DNA from 2 places in the Lysobacter sp. 22409 genome. Region 1 is predicted to be linked to the other one. Evidence: riboswitches for the same ligand, from Rfam matches in the RefSeq annotation. Region 1 holds a riboswitch; the other holds the start of a gene.

Region 1 (7,456 bases):
TGTCGTAGACGCCCGGGCCGATGCCGTTCGGATAGCGATAGCGCACGAACGCATCCAGCAACTCCATGCGCGAACGCGAGGTCTCGATCGAGATCACGTCGGCGTCGAGCGCGGCCACCGCCTCGATGATGTCGTTGAACTCGGCGTAGCACATGTGGGTGTGGATCTGGGTCGCATCGCCGACGCCGCTGGCGGCGAGACGGAAGCTTTCCCCGGCCCAGGCCAGGTAGGCCGGCCAGTCGGCGCGACGCAGCGGCAGGCCTTCGCGCAGGGCCGGTTCGTCGATCTGGACGATGGCGATGCCGGCCGCTTCCAGGTCCAGCACTTCCTGGCGCAGGGCCAGGGCGATCTGGCGGCAGCTGTCGGCGCGCGGCTGATCGTCGCGGACGAAGGACCACTGCAGGATCGTCACCGGTCCGGTCAGCATGCCTTTGACCGGCCGCTGGGTTTGCGCCTGCGCGTAACGGGTCCAGTCGACGGTCATCGCCTGCGGCCGGACCACGTCGCCGAACAGCACCGGCGGCTTGACGCAGCGCGAGCCGTAGCTCTGCACCCAGCCGTGGGCGGTGAAGGCGAAACCGTCGAGTTGCTCGCCGAAGTACTCGACCATGTCGTTGCGTTCGAACTCGCCGTGCACCAGCACGTCGATGCCCAGCGCTTCCTGCTCGCGCAGGCACAGCTTGGTCTCGTTCTCCAGGAAGGTCCGGTAAGCCGCGTCGTCGATCTTGCCGGCCTTGTGCTCGGCACGCGCGCGCCGCACTTCGGCGGTCTGCGGGAACGAGCCGATGGTGGTGGTCGGGAACAGCGGCAGGCCGAGGCGCTGCGCCTGTACCTTGGCGCGTTGCGGGTAGGGCGAGGCGCGCCGGGTCATGGCCGGTTCGACCGCGGCCAGGCGCTTGCGCACCTCGGCATTGCGCAGCAACGGCGAGGCCAGGCGCGCAGCGCGCGCGCTGGCGGCGGTGGCGAGGTCGCGGTTGGCGTCGGCGCTGCCGGTGAGGGCATCGGCGAGCAGGCGCAGTTCCTCGATCTTCTGCCGCGCATAGGCCATCCAGTGACGCAGCGGTGCGGGCAGCTTGCGTTCCAGTTCCAGGTCGGTCGGCACGTGCAACAGCGAGCACGACGGCGCCAGCCATTGCGCGCGATCGCCGGCGCGGCGGGCCAGGCTCAGCGCGGCGTCGAGATCGGCGCGCCAGATGTTGCGGCCGTCGACCACGCCGAGGCTGAGGACGCGGTCGTCCGGCAACAGCGGCAGCACGCTTTCCAACTGCTGCGGCGCGCGCACCAGGTCGACGTGCAGGCCTTGCACCGGCAGGCGGGCGGCGAGGGCGGCGTTGTCGCCGAGGCCGCCGAAGTAAGTCGTCAGCAGGCGTTGCGGCGCGTCGGCTTCGGCCAGGGCCGCATAAGCGCGGCGATAGGCGTCGCGATCGTCGTCGTCGAGGTCGAGCACCAGAGCCGGCTCATCGAGCTGGACCCAGTCGGCGCCCGCCGCCTTGAGCTTGCCGAGCAATTCGGCATAGGCCGGCAGCAGGGCATCGAGCAGCTCGCGCGGGTCGCCGCCGTCGCTGCGCTTGCCGAGCTTGAGGAAGGACACCGGGCCGAGCAGCACCGGCCGCGCCTGGATGCCGAGCGCGCGCGCCTGGGCCAGTTCCGCCAGCGGCTTGTCGCCGCGCAGGACGAAGCGCTGGTCGCGCTCGAACTGCGGGACCAGATAGTGGTAGTTGGTGTCGAACCACTTGGTCATCTCGAGCGCGTGCAGGTCGCGACGGCCGTCCTGCAGGCCGCGGGCGAGGGCGAAGTAGCCGGTCAGCGGGTTTTCGTCGTAGACCTCGCGGTACGGCGCCGGGATCGCGTCGAACAGAACGGCGGTATCGAGGACGTGGTCGTAAAGGGAGAAATCGTTGCACGGCACGACGTCGGCGCCGGCCTGCCGCGCCAGTTGCCAATGGCGTTCGCGCAGGCCGTGGGCGGTGTCGTGCAGCGCCTGGGCCGGCGTGTCGCCTTTCCAGAACGATTCGAGGGCCAGCTTGAGCTCGCGCCGCGCGCCTATGCGCGGGAAGCCGAGATGGGTGACGCTGATCATGATGATTACCTGCGATGCGTGGGCATGGCGCAGGGCAACGAAGGAGACCACGGCTGCGCCGGCCCGACGCTCGCGCGCCCGGCTTCGCCACAACCCTTGGTGTCGACCTTCGCCCCCGCGGGCGAACCGGCGCGCACGACGCGGCCCGCGCCGGGACGGGCCCGGACGCAGCGCCGACGCCTTGCGGGCCGGAGTCGGACGGAAGGCGAGCCTTCCGGTCATGGCAGGTCTTCGGGCTTGGGGCATGGAGCACGAGGCGCCTCCTACTGTCCGTCGCTTCCCGGGATCGCTCCCAGTGCCTGACGAAGTTCGTTCCCTATACCGCTGCGGGGCAGCTCCGGAATTGGACGTGGCGTCCGCACCGGATTCCCTCTAACCGCCGCCGGTGCGAACCGGTGGCGATTTGTCACATCGCTTCATCTGCATGAAGCGATGTTCACCATCACGCCGCCAAGCTACGCAGCGCGACCGGCGAAGTCAATCGCCGCGATCGCGATGCGTGGACCCGGTTTGCGATTTGTGGCCGCAGCCGGCGACGGCGCCGCGGCCGGGGTTTCCCCGGCTGCCGTTCATGCGCCGCCGACGATGATGTCGGCACGCTGACGGGCGCGAACGCCATGACCTCCTGCCGTTGAGCTTGGCGGGCCCTGGGGCTAACGTTCGTGCTGTGGCGACGATGCGCAGCGCGGGTCCAGGACGGCCCGCGCGATCCCGACTCCGATGGGTGGAACATGCTTTTCAGAAGGACGTTTGCGCTGACCTTGTGCCTGCTCGGACTGGCGGCTTGCGGGAGGGATTCCGCCGCGCCGCCGCCGGCCCGGTCCGAGCCGGTCACCATGGGCAGCCAGAACGAGTCGCCCAAGGTCGCCGCCGCGGACGCGTCGAGCGAGACCGACATCCTGCAGGGCACCTATTGGCCGCCGGCCAAGCTCGACGGCGGCGTGGCCAAGATCAGCTGCGAATACGACTACCCGCGTTTCGGCGACGGAAAACCGCTGACTGCGCTGGACTTCTTCAGCCTGGTCGACGCCTTGTCGCCGTGCCAGGCCAGCGGCGTGGTGCGCCTGCACTACCAGGGCAAGATCGGCGCCGGCTTCACCGCGCTGGTGCAGCGCGTGGCGGCGATGGCCACACGCATGGAAATCCAGACCCGCATCCTCGACATCGACTCCAGCGGCGGTCACGTCGAGGAAGCGATCCGCGCCGGCGACTCGATCGCCGAATCGGGTTGGGCGATCTGGGTGCGCGAGGATTCGGTCTGCCATAGCGCCTGCGTCTTGGTGCTGGCCGCCGGCGACACTCGCTCGATCGAAGGCAAGGTCGGCATCCACCGGCTGATGCGCGACCGCTCGACCGCGACCTCGCGCGCCGAACTCAGCCGCGAACTCAAGGCGATCAACCAGCAGGTGCGCGATTATCTGGAACGCAACGGCGTCGCCACCGGCGTCGCCGACCTGATGATGACCATCGCCAACCGCGACCTGCGCGTGTTGACGGTGGACGAGCTCAAGCAGTTCGGCCTCGACGGCACCAACGCCGCCCAGGACGACCTCGACCGCATCCGCCTGACCCGCAAGTGCGGCGAGGACTTCGTCCGCCGCCGCGAAGCCTTCCGCCGCGATTTCGACGCGCAGTGCATGGCCACCGGCAAAAACTTCGCCTCCATGCCGGAATGCGCAAAAGCCTTGCAGGAACAGTTCGGCTTCCCGGACGAGACCTGCCCCTCCGACAGTCCGGCCGATCTGTACGCCCGCGACCTGCGGCGCCTGCCGCTGCCGGACGACGCAGGCGCCGATGCCGACGCGCCGGCCACTGCGGGCGCGTCGAAGAAGCGTTCCAACAAGAGCGCCGAATAGCCGTCGTGCGCGCCGCGCGAGCTCGACCCCGCCGGGCGCTCACCAGCGGCGTTCGACCCGCGCGCCGCCGAACATCACCTGGCGGATGCCGGGCAGAGCGAGGAAATCGTGCGGGAAGCCGAGCTGGATTGCGCTGGCGTCGTCGAGCCGACGCTGTTGCGCCTCGTCGAATTCGATGTCGAGCGCGCCGAGGTTCTCCTGCAACTGCGCCAGGGTGCGTGCGCCGATCACCGGCGCCACCGCGCCGGGCCGGCGCAGCAACCAGGCCAGGGCGATCTGCGCCGGCGGCCGTTCGAGTTCGGCCGCGACCGCCTTGACCGTCTCGGCGATGACGAGGGCGCGTTCGGTCAGGGCGCCGTTGCCGATCGCCACCGCGCGGCGGCCTTCGGCGCTGCCGGCATCGAGGTCGGCCTGCGTGTACTTGCCGGTCAATACGCCCGAGGCCAGCGGCGACCAGGCGGTGACGCCGAGCCCGAGTTCGGCCGCCATCGGCAGCAGTTCGCGCTCGCTGTCGCGCTGGGCCAGGCTGTACTCGGTCTGCAAGGCGATCAGCGGCGACCAACCGCGCAGTTCGGCCAGGGTCTGCATGCGCGCGGCCTGCCAGGCCGGAAGGTCCGACACGCCCGCATACAAGACCTTGCCGGCGCGGACCAGATCGTCGAAGCCGCGCATCACTTCCTCGGCCGGCGTGGTCGCATCCCAGGCGTGCAGATACAGCAGGTCGATGTAGTCGCTGCCGAGCCGGCGCAGACTGGCTTCGACCGACTGGCGCAGGTTCTTGCGGTGGTTGCCGCCGGCATTGGGGTCGCCGGGATTCATGCACAGCGAAAACTTGGTCGCGATCACCAGCGCATCGCGGCGGCCGTGGGCGAATTCGCCGATCAGGCTTTCCGAACTGCCGCCGGTGTAGAGGTTGGCGGTGTCGATGAAGTTGCCGCCGCGTTCGAGGTAGGCGTCGAACACGCTGCGCGCTTCGTCGGCGTCGCTGCCCCAACCCCAGTCGTTGCCGAAGGTCATCGTGCCGAGGCAGAGCGGGCTGACGCGCAGGCCGGAGCGGCCCAGGGTGCGGTAATCGTCCAAGCGCATGTCGTGGTTCCATCGAGGGGGAGCCACGAGTCTAGGCAGCGCCGTGCCGGCGAAATATCCGCAACTTGCTTCCGGGCGCGCGCCGGGTAACCCTGATGTCGGCCGCGGCTTGCGGCGATGGAGCGCAGATGTCGAAGCAGGAAGCGAAACCGAAACCGAAACCGAAGCCGAAGCCGAAGCCGAAGCCGAAGCAAGAAGCAGCCGCGGCCACGAAGGATCCGGTCAGCGAGGATTTCCCGGTGACGATGGCCGAATGGAAGGTCATGACCGTGATCGCGATCGGGGTCGCGGCTATGGTCGCCCTGATCATGACGATGGTGAACCTGGTCGATGGGGGCGGGCCGGTCGCGGTGGAGCCCAGCGGCTTGTGGCGGGCGTGGAACCTGTTGCTGATCGCCGGCCTGGCTTGTGGCGCTTATCGCCTGGGGCGTTGGCCGAGTCTGCGGCCCTGGCGCGTGCTGGCGGCCGGGCCCTTGCTGATGGTGCTGGTAGCGATGTGGATGGCGCTGGGTTGGTCGGTGGACCGCTACAACGCGCGTTGGGGACGCGAGGAGTGGGGGGTCGGCAAGACCGCCAACCTGCATTGGCAACAGCATTGGAGCAAGAACGGCGGCCCGAGCGTCACGGTGAGCTTCCGCTTCGAGCCGGAGGGCGCGGCCGTCGATGGTGCAGATCGCTCGCGCTACATCGAGACCTCGCAGCCCCTGTATTGGTCGCTGCAGCAGAAACCGCGATTGGGGATGCGCCTGCTCCGCAGTTGGGCCGGCTTGTCGTATCGCGCGCTGGTGTTGTGCGAGCAGCCTAGCGGCGCCTGCACGGGCACGATCGTGCCTGAGCCGGAGACGCCCGGTACGGCGCCCTGATCGCGCGCCTCAGCGCGCGAGCGGCGGCACCGGCGTGGGTTTGCCCTCGCTGTCGAGCGCGATCATGGTGAAGCGGCCGCGGGTGGCGAGTTGCGACTCGCCCGACAGCAGGTCTTCCTTATGCATCTCGACTTCGACCTGCATCGAGGTGCGGCCGGTCTCGACCACGCGCGCGATCAGCTCGACCAGCGCGCCCTTGGGCACGGCCGTATGGAAGTCGATCTGCTCCGAACGCGCGGTGACCACCGTGCGACGGGCGTAGCGCGAGGCGGCGATGAAGGCGGCCTTGTCCATCCATGCCAGCGCCTGGCCGCCGAACAGCGTGCCCAGGTGGTTGGTGTGGTCGGGGAAGACGATCTCGGTCATGCGCGCTTCGATCATTTGAGCAGTGAGCTTCGAGGAGTGAGGAGTGAGGAGTGAGTTGGAGGAGCGAGGAGCGAGTCAAGGGCCGGAGCCGCTCTACTCACTCCTCTCTCCCAATTTCTCGCTTCTGCTTTAAAACGCTTCGTCGAAGGCGACTTCGCCCTGCACGCCGACCTGATAGGCCGAGACGCGGCGCTCGAAGAAGTTGGTCACTTCCTGCACGTCCTGCAGGTCCATGAAGGCGAAGGGGTTGGTCGAGCCGAAATGCTTGGGCATGCCGAGCTGGGCCATGCGCTGGTCGGCGCAATATTCCAGGTATTGGCGCATGTCCTTCAGCGACAGGCCGACCACGCCGCCGGACAGCACGTCGCGGGCGAACTGGTATTCGCATTCGACCGCTTCCTCGAACATCTTCACCACCTGCGCGCGCAGGTCGGCGTCGAACAGGTCGGGCTCTTCCTCGCGGGCGGTGCGGATGACTTCGAACGCGAACGCCATGTGGCAGCTCTCGTCGCGGAACACCCAATTGGTGCCCGAGGCCAGGCCGTTGAGCAGGCCGCGCGAACGCAGGTAATAGACATAGGCGAAGGCGGCGAAGAAGAACAGGCCTTCGATGCAGCCGGCGAAGCAGATCAGGTTGAGCAGGAACTGGCGGCGCTGATCGCGGGTTTCGATGCGCCGCAGGCCCTGGATCGAGTCGATCCAGCGGAAGCAGAACTCGGCCTTGGCGCGGATCGAGGGGATGTTCTCGACCGCATCGAAGGCCTTGGCGCGCTCGTTCGGATCGGGCAGGTAGGTGTCGAGCAGGGTCAGGTAGAACTGCACGTGCAGCGCTTCCTCGTACAACTGCCGCGACAGGTACATGCGCGCTTCCGGCGCGTTAATGTGCTGGTACAGGTTCAGCACCAGGTTGTTGGAGACGATGCTGTCGCCGGTGGCGAAGAACGCGACCAGGCGTTCGATCAAATGCCGCTCGGCCGGGCCGAACTTGTGCTTGAGATCGTTGACGTCCTGGGAGAAATCGACTTCCTCGACGGTCCAGGTGTTGCGGATCGCATCGCGGTACATCTCGTAGAAGTGCGGATAGCGCATCGGCCGCAGGGTGAGATCGAAACCGGGATCGAGGAGCTTGGTTTCGAGTGCAGAGGAGCGAGGAGTGAGTGGGGAAGTCGCTGACATGGACATAAGGGGTTTTCCGATTTTAGGTG
Region 2 (7,456 bases), on a different contig from region 1:
GGGGCCAGATGGCGCAGGGCGCTGGCATAGACGCCGCGCTTGAACATCACCACGTGCTCGACCGGGTACCAGAAATCGACCCAGCGCCAGTGATCGAACTCGGGCTTGTCGGTCAGATCCAGGCGCAGGTCCGACTCCTCGCCGGTCAGGCGCAGCAGGAACCACACTTGTTTTTGGCCGATGCAGACCAGGCGGTCGTTGCGGCGGATCGCCCGCCGCGGCAGGCGATAGCGCAGCCAGCCCGGGGTGGCGCCGAGCACTTCGACATGTTGCGGGAGCAGACCGGTTTCCTCGCGCAACTCGCGATACATCGCCTCGAGCGGCGTCTCGTCGGTATTCATCCCGCCCTGCGGGAATTGCCAGCCATCGCGATGCACGCGGCGGGCCCAGAACAAGCGGCCGTCCGGGTGCATCAACACGATGCCGACATTGGGCCTGTAGCCGTCCGGATCGATCACGATGCGGACTCCAAATTCACTGTGTCCGACTCTGCCACGGGGTGGCCGGGACGACAAGTCGGGTAAACAAGTCGGTCGCGATGCGCTCAGACGATTGACAAGAGCCCGTCCGGCATGAAGAATTCGCGGTTCCCCGTGGCTATGTAGCTCAGCCGGTTAGAGCACAGCACTCATAATGCTGGGGTCGGTGGTTCGAGTCCACCCATAGCCACCATAGAATCGCCGCGCAGCAAGACCCAGGCCCGCCAGCGCAGCGGGCTTTTTCGTATCCGTCGCCAGGATGCGCGCCGGCCCAGGATTCCCGATCGTTCCAGATTACGTCGCCCCAGATCACGCGCCACGCCGCGCCATCGCGCGACGCGCCACCGCCCGACCCGGTACCGCACTATGACTGCTGTGAACATCTTCAAGGTCTTCACTCTCGAAGCCGCCCACCGGTTGCCGAACGTGCCGGAAGGCCATAAATGCGCGCGTTTGCACGGGCATTCGTTCCGCATCGAGGTGCACCTGACCGGCGAACTGGGCGAGCACACCGGCTGGGTGATGGACTATGCCGACGTCAAGAAGGCGTTCCAGCCGACTTACGACCGCCTCGATCATCACTACCTCAACGACATCCCCGGCCTGGAAAACCCGACCAGCGAACGCCTCGCGGTGTGGATCTGGGACCAGCTCAAGCCGGTGCTGCCGCTGTTGAGCGAAATCGTGGTCCACGAGACCTGCACCGCCGGCTGCCGCTACCGCGGCTGAGCCAGGGGCACTCGCCCTTCCCCTCCCGATCATCGGCCCGGCCGGCGCCTTGTCAGACGCCGGAAACGCCGTGGTCATGGCCCCGGATTAGGCTTTGCCTGAACGGCTGCTTGGTCGCTAACTACCTGAACAGGCAGGCTTTCTGAACGGCTTTCGACCGCTCGTCGGCTCGATGTTGCATCGCAACAAAACCCCGCCTATGCTGCACCGCACAATCCAGTCGTTCTCCGTCTGGACCTTTCAGGAGCTCAGCCATGTACCAGCAATTCAACGAACAGTTCGCCGCCGCTACGCGCCAGTTCGCGGACACGGCCGCTCAGGTCAACCGTCTGGCCCTCGACAACGCCGAGGCCGTGTTCGGCCTGCAGGTCGCTGCCATCGAAGACCGCGTCAACGCCACTTTCGCTTTCTTCGGTGAAGCCGCCGAAGCCCGCGACCTGGAAGCCTTCAAGACCCTGTGGCCGAAGGGCGCGCAGATCGCTCGCGAAAACGTCGAGCGCGCTGTCAGCACCGGCCAGGAAGCTTTCGGCCGCACCGTGAAGACCAACGAAGCGATCGCCGAGTTGGCCAAGTCGCAGATCGAAACCGCTGCCAAGGCCACCCAGGCCAACGTCGAGAAGGCCGCCAAGGCCGCGGCGAAGGCGACGGCTCCGGCTGCTGCCGCGACCAAGTAAGCGCACCGTCTCTCTCTCCGGCCGTCATGGCGGATACGAAAAACCCGGCAGCTTCGGCTGCCGGGTTTTTTGTTGCCCGCGATTCGGCCTTCGCCGTCGCCACGGATCGCAGGCGGACTGCAGAGCGATCGCCGCGCTAGGACAACGGCTGCAAGCGCCCCGCCAGGGCCTGCGGATCGGGCGAAGCGAGATACGGCAGACGCCCCCAGCACGGCACCGGCAGACGCCGGCACAGGATCTCGAAGTTGTCGTCGGCGCGCGCCATCTGCGGGTCGATGTCGTTGGCGATCCAGCCGACCAGGCGGGCGCCGTCGGCCTGGATCGCGCGCGCACTCAAACGCGCGTGATTGATCGCGCCCAGGCGCAGGCCGACCACCAACACCACCGGCAGGTCCAGCGCGCGCACCAGGTCGATCTGGTCGAGCGTGGCGCTGATCGGCGCGGCCCAACCGCCGACGCCTTCGACCACCACCGTGTCCGACTGCGCCGCCAAGCGCGCATGCGCGGCGAGGATCGTCGCGAGCGCGATCTCGACGCCGGCCTGCGCGGCGGCGAGTTCCGGCGCCAACGGCTGCGGCAAGGCGTAGGGATTGACGTCGTCGTAGTGCGGTCTCGGCGCACTGGCCGCTTGCAACAGCAAGGCGTCCTCGTTGCGCCAACCCTCGGGCGTGCGTTCGCAACCGCTCGCCACCGGCTTCATGCCGACCGCGCGCAGCCCGCGCGCGCGCAAGGCGTGCAACAAGCTCGCGCTGGCCACCGACTTGCCGATGCCGGTGTCGGTGCCGGTGACGAACACGCCGCGCGGAAACACCGCGGACGCGGCCGTTGGTCGGGAGCCGGCCTCCACCGGGGGCTGGGTGTGACTCATCTCGCGCTTTTCCCTGGGGCGTGGAGTCCACCATGGTAGTGGCGGCGGATGCCGCTGTTACACTCCGATGATGTTTAAAACCTCCGCACTATCGGGCGACAAGCCCGAGCAATACGCGCAGCTGCTCGCCCAGGCGCGCGGTTTGCTCGACGGCGAACGCGACCGTATCGCCAATGCCGCCAACCTGTCGGCGTTGGTCAGCCATGCCCTGCCGGAACTCAACTGGGTCGGCTTCTATTTCTACGACGGCGAAGAACTCGTGGTCGGCCCGTTCCAGGGCTTGCCGGCGTGCGTGCGCATTCCGCTCGACAAGGGCGTGTGCGGCGCGGCCGCCTCGACCCGCCAGACCCAACGCGTCGCCGACGTGCACGCCTTCCCCGGCCACATCGCCTGCGATGCCGCCTCGCGTTCGGAAGTGGTGGTGCCGCTGGTCCACGGCGATTCCCTGATCGGCGTGTTCGACCTCGACAGCCCGGTTCCGGACCGTTTCGATGCCGACGACCAGGCCGGCCTGGAAGCGCTGGCGCGCGTGTACGTGGAGGCGCTGGCATGACCGCGCCGAAGATGCGCAACATCGGCCCCAAGAGCGCGGCCTGGCTGCGCCAGGTCGGCCTGCGCACGCACGAGGACATCTCCGCGATCGGCACGGTCGAGGCCTTCATGCGCGTCAAGCGCGCCGGCTTCAAGCCGACGCTCAACCTGCTGTACGCGATCGAAGGCGCGCTGCTGGACTGCCATTGGCAGGAGATCAGCGACGAACGCCGACAACAGCTGATCCAGGCCGCCGAAGCCGCGACCGCGCTGCTGCCGCCGCCGCGCAACAAGCCGGCCGCCGCGCCGGTGCACACCACCGTGCACGCCGAAGAACGCCACGACGCATTCGAGGGCGGCGGTCTGGACGGCAACGGCCTGGACGACGACGACCGCCCCGGCGGCCACGACGAGGACGACGGGCGCGACTGAGCCCGTCGGCGCCGCTGCGCCCCCTCCGGCCGGCCGCTCCGCCCGCCCGCGGCTTTGGCCCCGGGCGCCGGCTTCGCGTAGACTGCGCACCGCTTCAAGGTGACCCGGCGGCTTTCTCCATCGCCGGGTTGAAACGGGAAGCCGGTGACGCGCCCTCTCCTGCGGGAGGATCGGCGCCAGTCCGGCACTGCCCCCGCAACGGTAAGCAAGACAGATCGCGGCAACCGCCACTGTGCTCGGCACGGGAAGGCGCCGCGATCGGCAGCCCGACCCCGCGTCGGCGCTGCGCTTGCGAGTCCGGAGACCGGCCTTGAGGCGCCACAGGTTGCGATGCGGAGGGCGTCGCGGCGGCTGCTATCCGGCTGTCTGCACGGCCCGCTGCCTCCTCGCAACCGCCTTCCGCCGTCGTCGTCGCGCGCCTCCGGGTGCGCGCGCTGGAGCTTTACCCATGTCCGCCCCGAACACGTACGCCCTGAATCTGTCGCTTGCCATCGCCTGTGCGCTGGCGCTGCCCACCGCCGCCCTCGCCGCTCCGGCCGGCGACGCCACCGACCTCGACGAGGTGGTGGTCACCGCCAACCGCACCGCGGTCAGCGTCAACGACACCCTGACCCCGGTCGACGTGCTCGACCGCGAGACCATCCAGCGCAGCCAGGCGCGCGACCTCAACGACCTGCTGCGCGGCCGCGCCGGCATCAGCATTTCCAACCAGGGCGGCGCCGGCAAGCTCACCACCCTGTTCCTGCGCGGCAGCGAGTCCGACCACGTGTTGGTGCTGGTCGACGGCATCCGCGTCGGCTCGCCGACCTCGGGCCTGGCCGCGCTGCAAGACCTGCCGCTGGCACTGATCGACCGCATCGAGATCGTGCGCGGCCCGCGTTCGAGCCTGTACGGCGCCGACGCCATCGGCGGCGTGATCCAGGTGTTCACCCGCCGCGAGAAGCAGGGCTTCGCGCCGCGCGTGCACGTCGGCGGCGGCAGCAACGACAGCCTCGAATTCGGCACCGGCTTCGGCGGTCGCAGCGAGCGCGGCTGGTTCGGCGCCGACTACAGCTTCCGCAAGACCGAGGGCATCAACGCCTGCCGCGGCGCCGGCTTCCCGGTGTTCGCCGGCTGCTTCACCGACGAGCCCGACCGCGACGGTTACGAAAACCACGCCCTGTCTCTGCGCGGCGGCCTCGAGTTCAACGAACAGTGGAGCATCGAAGGCCAGGCGCTGCGCGCGGAAGGCGAGAACGATTACGACGGCAGCTTCGTCAACCGCTCCGAGACCGTGCAGCAGGTGATCGGCGGCAAGCTGCAATGGCGTCCGTCGGAAACCATTCACCTGCAGTTGCTGGCCGGCCGCAACGTCGACAGCTCGGATAATTTCCTCGGCGAAGTGCCAATGGGGTTCTTCAAGACCGATCGCGACAGTGCGACCTTGCAGGGCGACTTCACCCTGGCCGAAGGCCACGTGCTGACCGCGGGCTTCGATTGGCTGCGCGACCGCGTCGACAGCGACACCGTGTACGACGAAAGCGAGCGCGACAACAAGGCCGGCTTCGTCCAGTACCAGGGCCGCTTCGGCGCGCAGTCGTTCGAGGCCAGCCTGCGCCGCGACGACAACGAACAGTTCGGCGGCCACACCACCGGCGGCGCGGCCTGGGGCCTGAACTTCGCCGAGCGCTGGCGCGTCACCGTCGGCTACGGCACCGCGTTCAAGGCGCCGACCTTCAACGAGCTGTATTACCCGTTCTTCGGCAACGCGACCCTGCGCCCGGAAGAGTCCAAGACCTGGGAGCTCGGCCTGGCCTATCGCGGCGAGCGTTTCAACGCCCGCATCGACGGCTTCGACACCCGCGCCGACGATCTGATTACCTACGACTCGTCGATCAACCTGCCCAACAACATCGACCGCGCGCGCATGCGCGGCGCCGAGATCGGCATCGACACCACGTTCGCGCAATGGACCTTGGCGGCGAGCGCGAGCTTCCTCGACACCGAAAACCGCGCCGGCTTCTACCAGGGCAACGACCTGCCGCGCCGGGCCAAGCACAGCGCGCGCATCGACCTGGACCGCAGCTTCGGCAAGTTCCGCTTCGGTGCGACCGCGGTCGGCTCGGGTTCGCGCTACGACGACGTCGCCAACAGCACCCGCCTGGGCGGCTACGGCACCCTCGACCTGCGCGCCGAGTACGCGATCACCCCCGCGCTGAGTCTGCAGGCGCGCGTGGCCAACGTGTTCGACCGCGAGTACGAAACCTCTTCGTACTTCAATCAGCCCGGCCGCGAGTGGTTCCTGACCCTGCGCTACGCACCGGTCAACTGAGCGGTCGACCGATCTGCGGATCGTCGAGCGTCGACAAAAAGCCCGGCATCGCCGGGCTTTTTGTTTTTGGCGCAGAAACACCCACGACCGACGAACGCAGGCTCAGGTCGGCCGCAGCCCGCATTGCACCCAACTGCGGCCGGCGATGTCGGCGACCACGCCGATCATGCCGTGGCGCCAGCGCCCGTCCTCCGGCCCGGCCGCCAAGGCCTCGTAAAGCTGCGCCGGCACGCCGTCGGCGAGACTGCGCAGCTTGGCCGTCACTTCGGCATCGTCGCGGAACATCGCCTTGGCCACGACGAACCAACTCAACGCACGCGGCGAACCGTCGGCCGAGAACGACAGGCTGATACCGCTCGGCCGCGGCAACTCCGAACCTGGCACGACCCGGGCAAGCATGGCCATCATCGCGGCGCTGTCGCCGAGCACCGCACCTGCCATCCCTTGCAAGGCACGCCAATCGAGTTCCTGTGCGCGCGCGTAGAACTCGACGCTGCCGTCGCAGTTCACTCCGCTCAGACGCCAGCTCATCAGGTTCGAACGGAACAACACATGCTTGTCGCGCCAGGCCGCGGGTAAACGCCCATCGGGCAGGTCGACGTAGAGCTTGGTCGCCGTGCCTTCTCCATGGCGCGCCGCCGCCCACGCCCCGAAGCTCATCGCACCTTCGCGCTGCAGGTCCAGCCAAGGTCCCAAATCGCCTTGCCAATCCAAGGCCTGTGCCGCAAGCAGGAGCCGCTCGCGATCGGCCACTTCCGGCGCGGCGACTTCGGTCGCCCACCGCACCACCGGCTCGCGCGAGCTCCAGGAGAATTCGACCGGCATGCCGGTATTGGTCAGGCTGCTGAAACTGCCGGCCACTTCCGGCCAGACCGAACGGCCGAGCGGCGCGAGTACGCCGCCCAGCAGGCCAGCGGCGGCGGCGGCCTGCGCCGGCAGCACCGTGCCGAGTCGCCGCAAGGTGGCGGCGACCGGGCCGGCGATGTCGGCACCGAGGCTTTGCTGCATCGGCGCGAGCCAGGCCGCTTCGGTATCGCCGCGCGTGTCGATAACGGTATCGCTGCGCATGTCACTGCACCGCGACCAGTTCTTCGGTCTCGGCGACCCAGGCGCGCTGATCGAACTGTCCCTGCATGCCGACGAAGGTGAAGCGCCGACGGTAATTGCGCAGGTCCTTGTTCTTCAGGGCGATGCGCAGCTTGACCGGGTCGGTCTGGCTGCCGGCCATCTCGATGCGTTCGTTGCGCTTGTAGGCGCCGTCCTCGTACTTCACGTCGATGTAGACGCGCTTGACCATGGCCGGGTCGAACACCGGGATGAACTCGAGCTGCAAGGCATCCTCGAAGCTGTCGTGGACGATCAGCTGCGGCACGTCGAGCTCGACCGGCGGCGTCGCCGGGTCCGGATTGGCCACGCCCTTGCGCCGCTGCAC

What was found. Region 1 has a riboswitch for cobalamin ahead of metE (5-methyltetrahydropteroyltriglutamate--homocysteine S-methyltransferase). Riboswitches for the same ligand answer to the same signal wherever they lie in the genome.
Region 2: it holds a riboswitch for cobalamin, as region 1 does, so the genes downstream of both, btuB (TonB-dependent vitamin B12 receptor) here and metE (5-methyltetrahydropteroyltriglutamate--homocysteine S-methyltransferase) in region 1, are expected to answer to the same signal.

The regions. Positions count from the first base shown of each region.
Region 1 is NZ_JBQEOE010000068.1:8,404-15,859, reverse strand. Features, by position in the region: gene metE (5-methyltetrahydropteroyltriglutamate--homocysteine S-methyltransferase) at 1-2,080, opposite strand, end outside; cobalamin riboswitch at 2,286-2,492, opposite strand; gene ACTJJK_RS22055 (hypothetical protein) at 2,513-2,683, shown strand; gene ACTJJK_RS22050 (hypothetical protein) at 2,917-3,936, shown strand; gene ACTJJK_RS22045 (aldo/keto reductase) at 3,976-5,022, opposite strand; gene ACTJJK_RS22040 (hypothetical protein) at 5,262-5,885, shown strand; gene ACTJJK_RS22035 (acyl-CoA thioesterase) at 5,895-6,266, opposite strand; gene ACTJJK_RS22030 (ribonucleotide-diphosphate reductase subunit beta) at 6,381-7,427, opposite strand.
Region 2 is NZ_JBQEOE010000006.1:129,622-137,077, reverse strand. Features, by position in the region: gene ACTJJK_RS05245 (RNA pyrophosphohydrolase) at 1-458, opposite strand, end outside; tRNA gene ACTJJK_RS05240 (tRNA-Met) at 596-672, shown strand; gene queD (6-carboxytetrahydropterin synthase QueD) at 855-1,208, shown strand; gene ACTJJK_RS05230 (phasin family protein) at 1,463-1,882, shown strand; gene bioD (dethiobiotin synthase) at 2,019-2,693, opposite strand; gene ACTJJK_RS05220 (GAF domain-containing protein) at 2,821-3,303, shown strand; gene ACTJJK_RS05215 (TfoX/Sxy family protein) at 3,300-3,713, shown strand; cobalamin riboswitch at 3,794-4,040, shown strand; gene btuB (TonB-dependent vitamin B12 receptor) at 4,162-6,024, shown strand; gene ACTJJK_RS05205 (hypothetical protein) at 6,127-7,092, opposite strand; gene ACTJJK_RS05200 (hypothetical protein) at 7,094-7,456, opposite strand, start outside.